2 regions of the Enterobacter sp. QK-SA4 genome follow, and region 2 is predicted to be linked to the other one. Evidence: predicted binding sites of a transcription regulator. Region 2 holds the regulator's gene; the other holds the start of a gene.
What was found. The regulator LexA, encoded in region 2, represses DNA repair genes until DNA is damaged. The targets are predictions, from matches to a motif close to TNCTGTATGTACATACAGNA.

Region 1 (6,483 bases), 4.2 Mb from region 2:
CGCGAAGTGGATTGACGGCTTCGCCGGCGCGCTGTTCGCCGGCTTCGGCATTCATCTCATCATTTCTCGCTAAGCGTGACGCGCTGACGCAAGCAGCGCGCCAACCAGCATAAACAGCGAGCCAAAGACTTTATTCAGGGCCTTCATCTGCTTAGGCCCTTTAATCCACGCCGCAATTCGCTGCGCCAGCGTCGCGTAACCAATCATCACGATGATATCGACGATAATAGTGGTCGCGCCCAGCACCACGTACTGCATCACCTGGGGCTGATGCGGAACGATAAACTGCGGGAACAGCGCGGCGAGGAACACGATGCTCTTCGGGTTGGTCAGGTTGACGAATACCGCACGTTTAAACAGATGGCCGCGGTTTTGCGTCAGAGCCAGCGTATTCAGGTTGATGGAGCCTGCCGCGCGCCACTGCTGGATGCCGAGCCAAATCAGATACGCTGCCCCGGCCCATTTCAGCACCTCAAAGGCCAGCACGGAGCGGGAGAACAGGGTCCCCAGACCGATCCCGACCAGCACAATATGAATACCCAGCCCGGTCTGCAAACCGGCAATCGATGCCGCCGCACCGCGATAGCCGTGATTGATGGAGGTGGTCATGGTGTTAATAGCCCCCGAGCCCGGAGAAAGGCTGAGGATAATGGATGTCAGCAGGTAGGCGAACCACCATTCGAAGGTCATTTGAAACTCCCGAACCGTCTATTTTTATGCCACAATACGCTATTATTGAGTCATTTTGTGACCGGTGACGAAAAAAACGATATTCCCTGGATTACGTGAGTGGAAACCCAATGTTTCAGCAGAAAAAGGACTGGGAAACACGAGAAAACGCTTTTGCTGCTTTCTCTATGGGGCCGCTGACCGATTTCTGGCGGCAGCGTGAGGAAGATGAGTTTACGGGCGTCGGGGGCATCCCGGTGCGTTTCGTTCGTTTCCGAAATGAAAAAAATGACCGGGTGATTGTGGTCTGCCCCGGGCGTATTGAAAGCTACGTTAAATACGCCGAGCTGGCCTATGACCTGGTCCATATGGGGTTCGATGTCCTGATCATCGACCATCGTGGACAGGGGCTGTCCGGACGTATGCTGCCGGACACGCACCGTGGGCACGTCGATCGCTTCAGCGATTACGTCGACGATTTTGCCGCGTTCTGGCAGCAGGACGTTCAGCCCGGCCCCTGGCGCAAGCGGTATATTCTTGCGCACTCCATGGGCGGCGCCATTTCGACGCTGTTTTTGCAGCGTTATGCGCACGAGTGCGACGCCATTGCGCTCACCGCGCCGATGTACGGTATCGTGATCCGTTTTCCTGACTGGATGGTGCGCCATCTTCTTGACTGGGCTGAGGGCCATCAGCGCATTCGTGAAGGTTACGCCATTGGCACAGGACGCTGGCGCGCGCTGCCGTTCGCCATCAACGTCTTAACCCATAGCCGGCAGCGTTATCGCCGCAACCTGCGCTTTTATGCCGATGAACCGCGCTTGCGCGTCGGCGGCCCGACCTGGCACTGGGTGCGGGAGGGGATTCTGGCCGGTGAGCAGGTGCTGGCGGGCGTGGGCGATGATGACACGCCGACGCTTCTGATCCAGGCGGAAGAAGAGCGTGTGGTGGATAACCGCATGCATGACCGCTATTGTGAACTGCGCGCTGCAGCCGGTCACCCTTGTGAAGGGGGTAAACCGCTGGTCATTAACGGCGCGTTCCATGAGATCCTTTTTGAAAAGGACGCTATGCGCTCAGTCGCGCTTAACGCCATTGTTGAATTTTTCAACAGGCATAATTGATTCTTGTTTTCCACCAGAGGTTGAAATCCCTATGTACCAGGTTGTTGCATCTGATTTAGATGGCACGCTGCTTTCCCCCGACCACACCCTGTCGCCTTACGCGAAAGAGACCTTAAAACTCCTGACTGCCCGTGGCGTGAACTTTGTGTTCGCCACCGGCCGCCACCACGTGGACGTGGGGCAGATCCGCGATAATCTTGAGATCAAATCGTACATGATCACCTCCAACGGTGCGCGCGTGCATGATACCGACGGCAACCTGATCTTTACCCACAATCTGGATCGCGATATTGCCGCCGATCTGTTCGGCGTGGTGCATGACAACCCGGCTATCGTTACTAACGTTTACCGCGACGACGACTGGTTTATGAACCGCCACCGCCCGGATGAAATGCGTTTCTTCAAGGAAGCGGTATTCAACTACTCCCTTTACGAACCGGGCCTGCTGGAGCCGGAAGGGATCAGCAAGGTGTTCTTCACCTGTGACAGCCACGAAGAGCTGCTCCCGCTGGAACAGGCGATCAACGCCCGCTGGGGCGATCGCGTCAACGTGAGCTTCTCAACCCTGACCTGTCTGGAAGTAATGGCGGGTGGCGTCTCCAAAGGTCACGCGCTGGAAGCGGTTGCGAAACGTCTGGGCTTCGGGCTGAAAGACTGTATCGCCTTCGGTGACGGCATGAACGACGCCGAGATGCTTTCGATGGCGGGCAAGGGCTGCATCATGCAGAACGCGCACCAGCGTCTGAAGGATCTGCACCCTGAGCTGGAAGTGATTGGTTCTAACGCTGACAACGCGGTACCGAAGTATCTGCGTAAACTGTTCCTTGAATAAACTTCATTCGGTTGTTTATTGCTCAGTTGTCAACTAAAGAGTTCGCTACAATGCCTCTCCTTCTTTCTGAGAGACAAGCATTGTGGCGCTACTCATTATCACCACTATCCTGTGGGCCTTCTCCTTTAGCCTGATTGGCGAATACCTTGCCGGTTCGGTCGACAGCTACTTCTCGGTGCTGATGCGCGTCGGGCTGGCGGCGCTGGTGTTCCTGCCGTTTCTGCGCACGCGCGGACAATCGCTGAAAACGATAGTGCTGTATATGCTGGTGGGAGCGATGCAGCTCGGCATCATGTATCTGTTCAGCTTCCGGGCCTACGTCTACCTGTCCGTCTCCGAATTCCTGCTCTTTACCGTGCTGACGCCGCTCTACATCACGCTGATATACGATCTGCTGAGTAAACGCCGTCTGCGCTGGGGATACCTGCTGAGCGCGGCGCTAGCTGTGATTGGTGCGGCGATTATTCGCTACGACAAAGTGAGCGATCACTTCTGGACCGGGCTGATGTTCGTCCAGCTCGCCAACATCAGTTTCGCTATCGGCATGGTGGGCTACAAACGCCTGATGGAAACCCGCCCGATGCCGCAGCATAACGCGTTTGCCTGGTTCTATATGGGCGCCGCGATTGTCGCGGTGGCGGCGTGGTTTATGCTCGGTAATCCGCAAAAGCTGCCGACCACCGCCGTGCAGTGGGCCGTTCTGGTCTGGCTGGGCGTAGTGGCGTCAGGGTTGGGATACTTCATGTGGAACTACGGCGCTACGCAGGTAGACGCCGGTACGCTGGGGATCATGAACAACGTGCATGTCCCGGCAGGGTTGCTGGTCAACCTCGCCATCTGGCAGCAACAGCCGCACTGGCCGAGCTTCCTTATTGGGGGAGCGGTGATCCTGGCTTCGCTGTGGGTCCATCGCCGATGGGTCGCTCCGCGCTCCGCACAAACGGAAGATGGTCGCACGCGTGGTTCCGCGCTGAGCGAATAAACGCCTCCGTAATCGGCTGACGCTGCTCGCCATCGCGCACGGCGGCGTACAGTCGGCTCCACAGTCCTTCACCCAGGGTTTTGGTCTGCACCAGACCCTGGCGTTCAAAACTCTCCACCACCCAGTGCGGCAGCGCCGCGATACCCATTCTGGCCGCCACCATCTGAATCAGCAGCAGGGTGTTATCCACGCTTTTCAGCTGCGGACTGATGCCTGCCGGCTGCAGGAAGTGGCGCCAGATATCCAGACGACTGCGCTGGACCGGGTAAATCAGCAGCGTTTCTGTCGCCAGGTCTTCCGGCGTGATGCGCGTTTTGGCGGCCAGCGGGTGGTCCGGCGCCAGCACCAGGCGCACTTCATAATCAAACATCGGCGAATAGTGCAGGCCGCTGCGCGGCAGGATGTCAGAGGTCATGACCAGATCCAGCTCGCCCTGCTGCAGCGACGGCTGCGGGTCAAAGGTCACGCCGGATTTGAAGTCCATCTCCACCTGCGGCCACTTCTGACGGAAGTTCTCAAGCGCGGGGGTTAGCCACTGAATACAGCTGTGGCACTCAATGGCGATACGCAGTTTGGTCTGCTGCGGTTCGTTACACGCCTGCAGCGCGCTGGCGATTTGCGGCAGGACCTGATTCGCCAGCTGAAGGAGAATTTCACCCTGCGGCGTAAAGCGTAGCGGCTGGCTCTTACGCACAAAAAGACGGAAGCCGAGGCGTTGTTCCAGATCGCTGAACTGGTGAGAAAGGGCAGACTGGGTCTGGTGCAGCGTGGCCGCAGCAGCCGCGAGCGAACCGCAGTTCCGCAACGCTTGTAGCGTTTTCAGGTGTTTAATCTCGATCATGAAAGTCCTTCACTTCGCCATGAACATTTTGCGCTTGAGGAATATACAGTAACTGCCAATTATGGATGTGTAAACATCTGGACGGCTAAAATCCTTCGTCTTTTAAATTTATGGTGCGTTGGCTGCGTTTACTCACCCCGGTCACTTACTCATATAAGCTCCCGGGGATGAGCAAACTTGCCGCCTTCCCTAAATTCAAAATCCAAAGGATTTACAATTAATTAGAGGAAGAAAAACATGACAATCCGCAATCACACTCTCGGTTTCCCTCGCGTCGGCCTGCGTCGCGAGCTGAAAAAAGCGCAAGAAAGCTACTGGGCGGGTAATGCCACCCGTGAAGAGCTGCTGACGGTAGGACGCGAGCTGCGCGCCCGCCACTGGGATCAGCAAAAACAGGCGGGCATTGACCTGCTGCCGGTGGGCGATTTCGCCTGGTACGACCATGTTCTGACGACCAGCCTGCTGCTTGGCAACGTGCCGGCTCGTCATCAGAACAACGATGGATCGGTAGATATCGATACTCTGTTCCGCATCGGCCGTGGCCGCGCGCCAACGGGGGAGCCAGCGGCAGCGGCGGAAATGACCAAGTGGTTCAACACCAACTATCACTATATGGTGCCGGAATTCGTCAAAGGCCAGCAGTTCAGGCTGGCCTGGACGGAGCTTCTGGACGAAGTGGATGAAGCGCTGGCGCTGGGCCACCAGGTGAAGCCGGTGCTGCTCGGGCCGGTAACGTACCTGTGGCTGGGCAAAGTAAAGGGCGAGCCGTTTGACCGACTCAGCCTGCTGAAGGATATTCTGCCGGTCTACAAACAGGTGCTGAGTGAGCTGGGCAAACGCGGCATTCAGTGGGTGCAAATCGACGAACCGGCGCTGGTGCTTGAGCTGCCGCAGGATTGGCTCGATGCCTTCAAACCGGCGTATGACGCGCTCACCGGTCAGGTAAAACTCCTGCTGACGACCTATTTTGAAGGCGTGACGCCGAACCTGAAGACCATTACCGCGCTGCCGGTTCAAGGCCTGCACGTTGATCTCGTACACGGTAAAGACGATGTCGCGGAACTGCACAAGCGCCTGCCAGCGGACTGGCTGCTCTCTGCCGGGCTGATCAATGGCCGTAACGTCTGGCGCGCCGATCTCACCGAGAAATACGCACAAATCAAAGACATCGTCGACAAACGTGAGCTGTGGGTGGCCTCATCTTGTTCCCTGCTGCACAGTCCGATCGATCTGAGCGTGGAAACCCGTCTCGACCCTGAAGTAAAAAGCTGGTTTGCCTTCGCGCTGCAAAAATGTGAAGAGCTGACCCTGCTGCGCGACGCGCTGAACAGCGGCGACACGGCGGCAATTACCGAATGGAGCGCCCCGATCCAGGCGCGCCGTCACTCGGCGCGCGTGCACAACCCGGCGGTGGAAAAACGCCTGGCGGCCATCACCGCCCGGGACAGCCAGCGTCAGAGTCCGTACGAGGTGCGCGCTGAAGCGCAGCGTGCCCGCTTCAGTCTGCCCGCGTGGCCAACAACGACGATCGGCTCTTTCCCGCAAACGACGGAGATCCGCGGCCTGCGCCTGGACTTTAAAAAGGGCAATCTGGATGCGAATCACTACCGCACCGGCATCGCGGAACACATCAAGCAGGCGATTATCGAGCAGGAGCGCCTGGGGCTGGACGTGCTGGTGCACGGCGAGGCCGAGCGTAACGACATGGTAGAATACTTCGGCGAGCACCTGGACGGCTTCGTCTTTACCCAGAACGGCTGGGTGCAGAGCTACGGCTCCCGCTGCGTCAAGCCGCCGGTGGTTATCGGTGACGTCAGCCGCCCGGAAGCGATCACCGTGGAGTGGGCGAAGTATGCCCAGTCCCTGACCGACAAGCCGGTAAAAGGGATGCTGACCGGTCCGGTGACCATTCTCTGCTGGTCGTTCCCGCGTGAAGACGTGACCCGTGAAACCATCGCCAAACAGATTGCCCTGGCGCTGCGTGATGAAGTGGCGGATCTGGAAGCGGCAGGCATTGGCATTATCCAGATTGACG
Region 2 (6,483 bases):
GGATAGAGCGTCTCAACGTGACGCAATAGCTCCTGACGCGAAATACTGCGGTGCTGGGTGATGATAGCCGCCATGAGCGACGGCAGCATCAGCATATGGGTGATGTTGTTGCGGTAGTAGGTCATCAGCACTGCCTGTTCGCGCGGCAGAATGATGATGTCGCCGATCGTGTCCTTTTCGACTTCAAACTTGTTCATCTGCAAAGCGTGATCGATAAGCTCACTGGCGGTAGCAGAAGGCACGGTTGAATCAACGGAATACGGCACGTTGCGCATCATGTCCAGATAGCAATCCAGCTGCTCCGTGAGCTGCTCGCGGGTCAGCGAGCGCTGACGCGAAGCCAGAAGCGCCGTACAGCACAGGTTCATGGCGTTAGCCGCACCGGCGTTGTTAATGCGCACCATCAGCTCGGACGCGATGCCGTTGACCGTTGGCGTCAGCCAGGCTGGACGAATCGCTTCGATTGGATCGATGGATTCACGCCACTCGGGAACGTGATGGTTCAGGTACGTCATCAGCGGCATCGGCTCGCCGAAGTTCACGTAGCCCTGACCGAGATTACGTAGCTTGCTCAAGCCGCGCAGCATCTGCGGCAGGCTCTCTTTCTCTTTGGTCGCACCGCGCAGCTCTTTCGCGTACGTGCCCACTTCCATTACGTGCTCATAGCCAATGTAGATTGGCACCAGCGTGATTGGACGGGTTCCTCCGCGCAGCATCGCCTGAATGGTCATCGACAGCGTGCCGGTCTTCGGATCGAGCAGACGTCCGGTACGGGAACGACCGCCCTCCACGAAGTACTCAACGGAATAGCCGCGGCTGAACAGCTCGCCCAGATATTCGCGGAACACGGTGGAGTAGAGCTTGTTGCCCTTGAAGGTACGACGGATAAAGAACGCGCCCAGGCGGCGGAAAATCGGACCTGCTGGCCAGAAATTCAGGTTGATACCGGCAGCAATATGCGGCGGTACCAGTCCCTGGTGATAGAGCACGTAGGAAAGAAGCAGGTAGTCCATGTGGCTGCGGTGGCAGGGAACATAGACAATCTCATGGCCATCATGCGCCAGCTGGCGTACGCGCTCGGCGTTATGAACGTTGATGCCCTGATACAGGCGGTTCCAGGTAAAGCCGAGAATACGATCGGACAGGCGAATCATCTCGTAAGAGAAGTTCGCTGCAATCTCTTCCATCAGCGCAATGGCGTTCTGCTGGGCTTTCTCATGCGATATTTTCTTGCTGCGCGCTTCGTCTTCAACGGCGCGAGCAATCGCTTTGGAGGCCAGCAGCTTGTTGAACAGATCCTGACGCGCCGGGAGACGCGGCCCTACGGCAGCCAGGCGCTGTCGGGCGAAGTGCATACGCGCCACGCGCGCCAGTTTTTGCGCGATGATCTTGTCGGTACCGTGCTCGTCCGCCATTCGACGCAGCGAAACGGAAGGGGAGAAACGCACAAAGCTGTCGCGTCCCAGCCAGGAGACCGCGAAGAACTTCTGGATGCCATTAAGCATGCGCAGCGGCGGGTTCTCTTCACCTTTTTCACGGCCCGGACGACGACCAAACATCACCGATACCGGCACCATCTGCACATCCAGATCGGGGTTGCTGCGGTGCAGGTCAAGATAGTCGTGGAACAGCTTGATGGACTCTTCTTTTGGCGTGTAATAGGTAAACACGCGCGGTCCACCGTGAATGAACACGTAGCGCGGCAGCAGCGTACCGTCAACTTCAAGCGGTTCAAGCGGGTCAGGTAAGTCATGCGCCAGACACTGGGCGCGAAGCGTCAGTAAGTCTGCCTTCGAGTTATAAGGCAAAACGTACATAATAGGACGCGACGTATCGAGCCCCAATTCCAGCGCGGGTTCTGCTGGGATAGACTTGCTTTTTACCAGGATGCTTAATGGTAAATTAAGTAATTTGTAGTAAATTCGTGGCCAGCCGGACATAAACGATGTAAAGCCTCTGGTTAATAATGCAATTGCGGCGCAAGGATAACAGAAAGCGCGCAAAATTTCTGTTGTTACCCGTCATACTTCAGGCTGTAGCGAAACGCGCTACAGTTCCTGTTACTGACGCTTTTTTTCATAAAAGGTTCTTTTAATGGCCAATAATACCACTGGGTTAACGCGTATCATCAAAGCCGCCGGCTATTCATGGAAAGGTTTCCGTGCCGCGTGGATCAACGAAGCTGCCTTTCGCCAGGAGGGCGTCGCCGCTATCATCGCGGTGATCGTCGCCTGTTTCCTTGATATTGATGCTATTACCCGCGTACTTCTAATCGGTTCCGTGCTTCTGGTGATGATAGTGGAAATTCTTAATAGCGCTATTGAGGCCGTTGTTGATCGCATAGGTTCAGATTTCCATGAGCTTTCTGGCCGCGCAAAAGACATGGGCTCTGCTGCCGTGCTGCTGGCGATTATCACTGCTGTTATCACCTGGGTCACGCTGCTTTGGTCACATTTCCGATGAGCCTCGAGGAATAATTAAGTCCCTGGTTTTTTGTGCAGTTTTTGGTTCCAAAATCGCCTTTGACTGTATATACTCACAGCATAACTGTATATACACCCAGGGGGCGGAATGAAAGCGTTAACGACCAGGCAGCAAGAGGTGTTTGATCTCATCCGGGATCATATCGGCCAGACGGGTATGCCACCCACGCGTGCGGAAATCGCGCAGCGTCTGGGCTTCCGTTCTCCGAATGCTGCTGAAGAACACCTGAAAGCGCTGGCGCGTAAAGGCGTGATTGAGATTGTTTCAGGCGCGTCACGCGGTATCCGCCTGCTGGTGGAAGAAGAGACGGGCATTCCGCTGATAGGCCGTGTTGCTGCCGGTGAGCCTTTACTGGCACAGCAGCATATTGAAGGCCACTACCAGGTCGATCCTGGCATGTTCAAACCAAGCGCTGATTTCCTGCTGCGCGTCAGCGGTATGTCGATGAAAGACATCGGTATTCTTGACGGCGATCTGCTTGCGGTGCACAAAACGCAGGATGTGCGTAACGGCCAGGTGGTTGTCGCGCGCATAGATGATGAAGTCACCGTCAAGCGTCTGAAAAAACAGGGGAACACCGTTCAGCTACTGCCTGAAAACAACGAGTTCTCCCCGATTGTGGTCGATCTCCGCGAACACAACTTCTCTATCGAAGGACTGGCGGTTGGGGTCATTCGCAACGGCGAATGGCTGTAACCTCTTCCTGACAGGCTATGGCGCCGCTGTAGCCTGCTCCATTCTCGACTCCCGGTATTTTTCATGTCACTGCTGACGGCATCCGATAAGGCATTGTGGCGTCTTGCTCTGCCGATGATTTTCTCCAATATTACCGTTCCCTTGCTGGGTCTGGTCGATACTGCCGTTATTGGCCACCTTGATTCGCCTGTTTATCTTGGCGGCGTGGCGATTGGCGCGACGGCAACCAGCTTCCTGTTTATGCTGCTGCTCTTTTTGCGCATGAGCACCACCGGGCTCACGGCCCAGGCTTATGGTGCAAAAGATCCGCTGCGTCTGGCGCGCGCGCTGGTCCAGCCGCTGATCCTTGCGCTCGGTGCAGGGGCGTTAATCGTTTTATTTCGTGCGCCTCTTATCGACCTTGCGCTCCATGTTGTCGGCGGCAGCGAGGCGGTACTTGCTCAGGCGCGACGTTTCCTTGAAATCCGCTGGCTCAGCGCGCCCGCCTCGCTGGCAAACCTGGTTCTGCTGGGGTGGCTCCTGGGCGTTCAGTACGCCCGTGCACCAGTGATTTTGCTGGTGGTAGGCAACCTTCTCAACATTGTGCTGGATGTCTGGCTGGTAATGGGCCTGCATATGAACGTGCGGGGCGCGGCGCTGGCGACGGCAATTGCCGAATACGGAACCTTTATTATTGGTCTGTGGATGGTCTGGCGCGTGCTGGCGATGCGCGGCATCTCCCTGGCGCAGCTCAAAACTGCATGGCGCGGCAATATCCGTAGGCTGCTGGCGCTTAATCGTGACATCATGCTGCGCTCGCTGCTGCTTCAGCTCTGCTTCGGCGCGCTGACGGTTTTCGGGGCGCGACTGGGGCCAGAAATCGTTGCGGTCAACGCGGTATTGATGACGCTACTGACCTTTACCGCCTACGCGCTGGACGGTTTTGCCTATGCGGTAGAAGCGTATTCCGGGCAGGCTTACGGCGCGCGCGAAAGCGGGCAGCTGCGGGACGTCTGGCGGGCAGCCTGCCGCCAGTCGGGACTGGTGGCGCTGGCGTTCGGCCTGGTTTATGCCTGCCTTGGTGAGCAAATCGTCGCGTTGCTTACGTCTATCCCTGCGCTGCGCGAGCTGGCGAGTCACTATCTCATCTGGCAAGTCATCTTACCGGTGGTCGGCGTCTGGTGTTATCTGCTGGACGGCATGTTTATTGGTGCGACGCGCGGAGCGGAAATGCGCAACAGCATGGCGGTCGCGGCGGCAGGGTTTGGCCTGACGCTGCTGACGCTTCCCTGGCTGGGTAATCACGGTTTGTGGCTGGCCCTGGCCGTTTTCCTCTCGCTGAGAGGGATATCGCTGGCTTTTATCTGGCATCGCCACTGGCAAAACGATACCTGGTTCCCTACACGTCACGATATATCGTGACGGTTAAAGATTCCGAATATGAAATCAACTGCCGAATCCTTAACTACAATAATTATCACGTCCAGCAGAAAAGAACGTAACGGACGTTACGACCCGACGCTTAACTAAGAGGACACGATGATGAATAAAGACGAAATCGGCGGCAACTGGAAGCAGTTCAAAGGTAAAGCGAAAGAACAGTGGGGTAAGCTGACTGATGACGATATGACCGTCATTGAAGGTAAACGCGATCAGCTTGTCGGTAAAATTCAGGAACGTTACGGCTACGCGAAAGACCAGGCGGAAAAAGAAGTGGGCGACTGGGAAAAACGCAACGACTACCGCTGGTAACCGGGCTTTACCCGCAAGTACAAGGAAGTACACCCTGAGGGCGGCCATGAGCCGCCTTTTCTTTTGCCGTTAACGCGGTTTTTTCTTCACAAGAATAGAGTGGTCGTGCTGACACGCGTCCTGATGACGACAGGCTTCCACTTCCACGCAGGCAGAGCACAGTCCGTGCGCTTCAATCACGTTATGACGCAGGGCAAAACCCATTTTCGCTGCCAGCGTATGCATAATATCTTCCACGCCTTCCGCAGCCTCTTCTTTCACCACGCCGCATCGGTCACAGATAAACATCGCCGATGTGTGGGTAGGCTGATCGAACAGATGGCACAACACATAGCTGTTTGTGGACTCAACTTTATGCACGAATCCTTGTTCCAGCAGGAAATCCAGCGCGCGATACACCGTCGGTGGCTTCGCCTGCGGCTCGCTTTCGCGGAGCAGGTCGAGGAGATCGTAGGCGCTGATAGCACCCTGCTGCAGGCTCATCAGACGTAAGACTTCAAGGCGCTGCGGAGTCAGGCGCACATTGCGTTGCGCACATAGCTTTTCGGCCTGCGCTAACAGCTCTTTTGTGGACTTATCCATTTAGCACCCCGGATGTTATAGGACGGAAACCCCCACTTTATCATGTTCTGGTAAAAACGCCGAGATCCGCCAGTCTGTGCTATACCTGACCCATTACAAACCGGGAAATAAACAATGAAAAAACCTGACTGTATTCGGCACTGGCGCGACGTTGAAGGCGCGGATGATTCGACCTACCCAGATAGCGATGAGCGTTTTTCTATCGGCGCCCCGTTGGCTCGCAAGCTTGGGCTCGGGCGCATTGGTATCCATCATGAGCGTTTACCGCCCGGGCGCAGGACGTCCTATCCGCATGCGGAAAGCGATGAAGAAGAGTTCGTTTATGTGCTCGAAGGTCATCCAGAAGCGTGGATTAATGGCTATTTATGGAAACTTGAACCGGGCGACAGCGTGGGGTTTCCTGCCGGAACGGGTATTTGCCATACCTTTATCAACAACACGGACGAAGAGGTGCGGTTACTGGTCGTTGGCGAGGCCAACAAGAAACACAATCGCATCTACTATCCGCTTAACCCCGTTTATGCCGCTACCCGTGAGGATCGCTGGGTAGACCACCCGCCCCAGTTTTTTGGACCGCATGATGGAAAACCTGGGAAAAAATAATTTCCTCTTCTATAAATATTGAGGGCCGTCACAAAATACAACAGGCCGTAAGGAAGTTTTACTTAGGGATAGAAATAGCGGGTCTTTTACTACTTATTCACAGCAATAGTTCGTTCCTGTTTGGGTGATAACAGACAGGGGTTATTTCATAACAGACTATAACGGGCATACTGTGAAAAAAAATTTTAAATTTTCGGTGGTTAGTATCGCTGTTTCCTTGTTTATGGCAAATCAGGCGGGAGCAGCCAATACCTGGACAGAATCACGGAGTGACGCAATGGGTGGCACTGGCGTTGCCTCCGGGAGCTATGGTAGCGGGGCGTTAATCAACCCCGCGTTGCTGGCAAAGGCAAAACCGGACGATGATGTGACGGTCATTTTGCCGGC

Region 1: the regulator LexA is predicted to act here: its motif matches at 4,480-4,499, upstream of metR (HTH-type transcriptional regulator MetR).

What each region holds. Positions count from the first base shown of each region.
Region 1 covers NZ_JBXFXH010000007.1:174,387-180,869, forward strand. Annotated here, with positions in the region: gene rhtC (threonine export protein RhtC) at 1-73, shown strand, start outside; gene rhtB (homoserine/homoserine lactone efflux protein) at 70-690, opposite strand; gene pldB (lysophospholipase L2) at 801-1,793, shown strand; gene yigL (sugar/pyridoxal phosphate phosphatase YigL) at 1,825-2,625, shown strand; gene AC1VYI_RS02355 (carboxylate/amino acid/amine transporter) at 2,708-3,607, shown strand; gene metR (HTH-type transcriptional regulator MetR) at 3,495-4,448, opposite strand; gene metE (5-methyltetrahydropteroyltriglutamate--homocysteine S-methyltransferase) at 4,686-6,483, shown strand, end outside.
Region 2 covers NZ_JBXFXH010000007.1:4,409,456-4,415,938, reverse strand. Annotated here, with positions in the region: gene plsB (glycerol-3-phosphate 1-O-acyltransferase PlsB) at 1-1,940, opposite strand, end outside; gene AC1VYI_RS22885 (diacylglycerol kinase) at 2,095-2,463, shown strand; gene lexA (transcriptional repressor LexA) at 2,572-3,180, shown strand; gene dinF (MATE family efflux transporter DinF) at 3,244-4,581, shown strand; gene AC1VYI_RS22870 (CsbD family protein) at 4,702-4,911, shown strand; gene zur (zinc uptake transcriptional repressor Zur) at 4,981-5,493, opposite strand; gene AC1VYI_RS22860 (cupin domain-containing protein) at 5,608-6,096, shown strand; gene AC1VYI_RS22855 (conjugal transfer protein TraF) at 6,269-6,483, shown strand, end outside.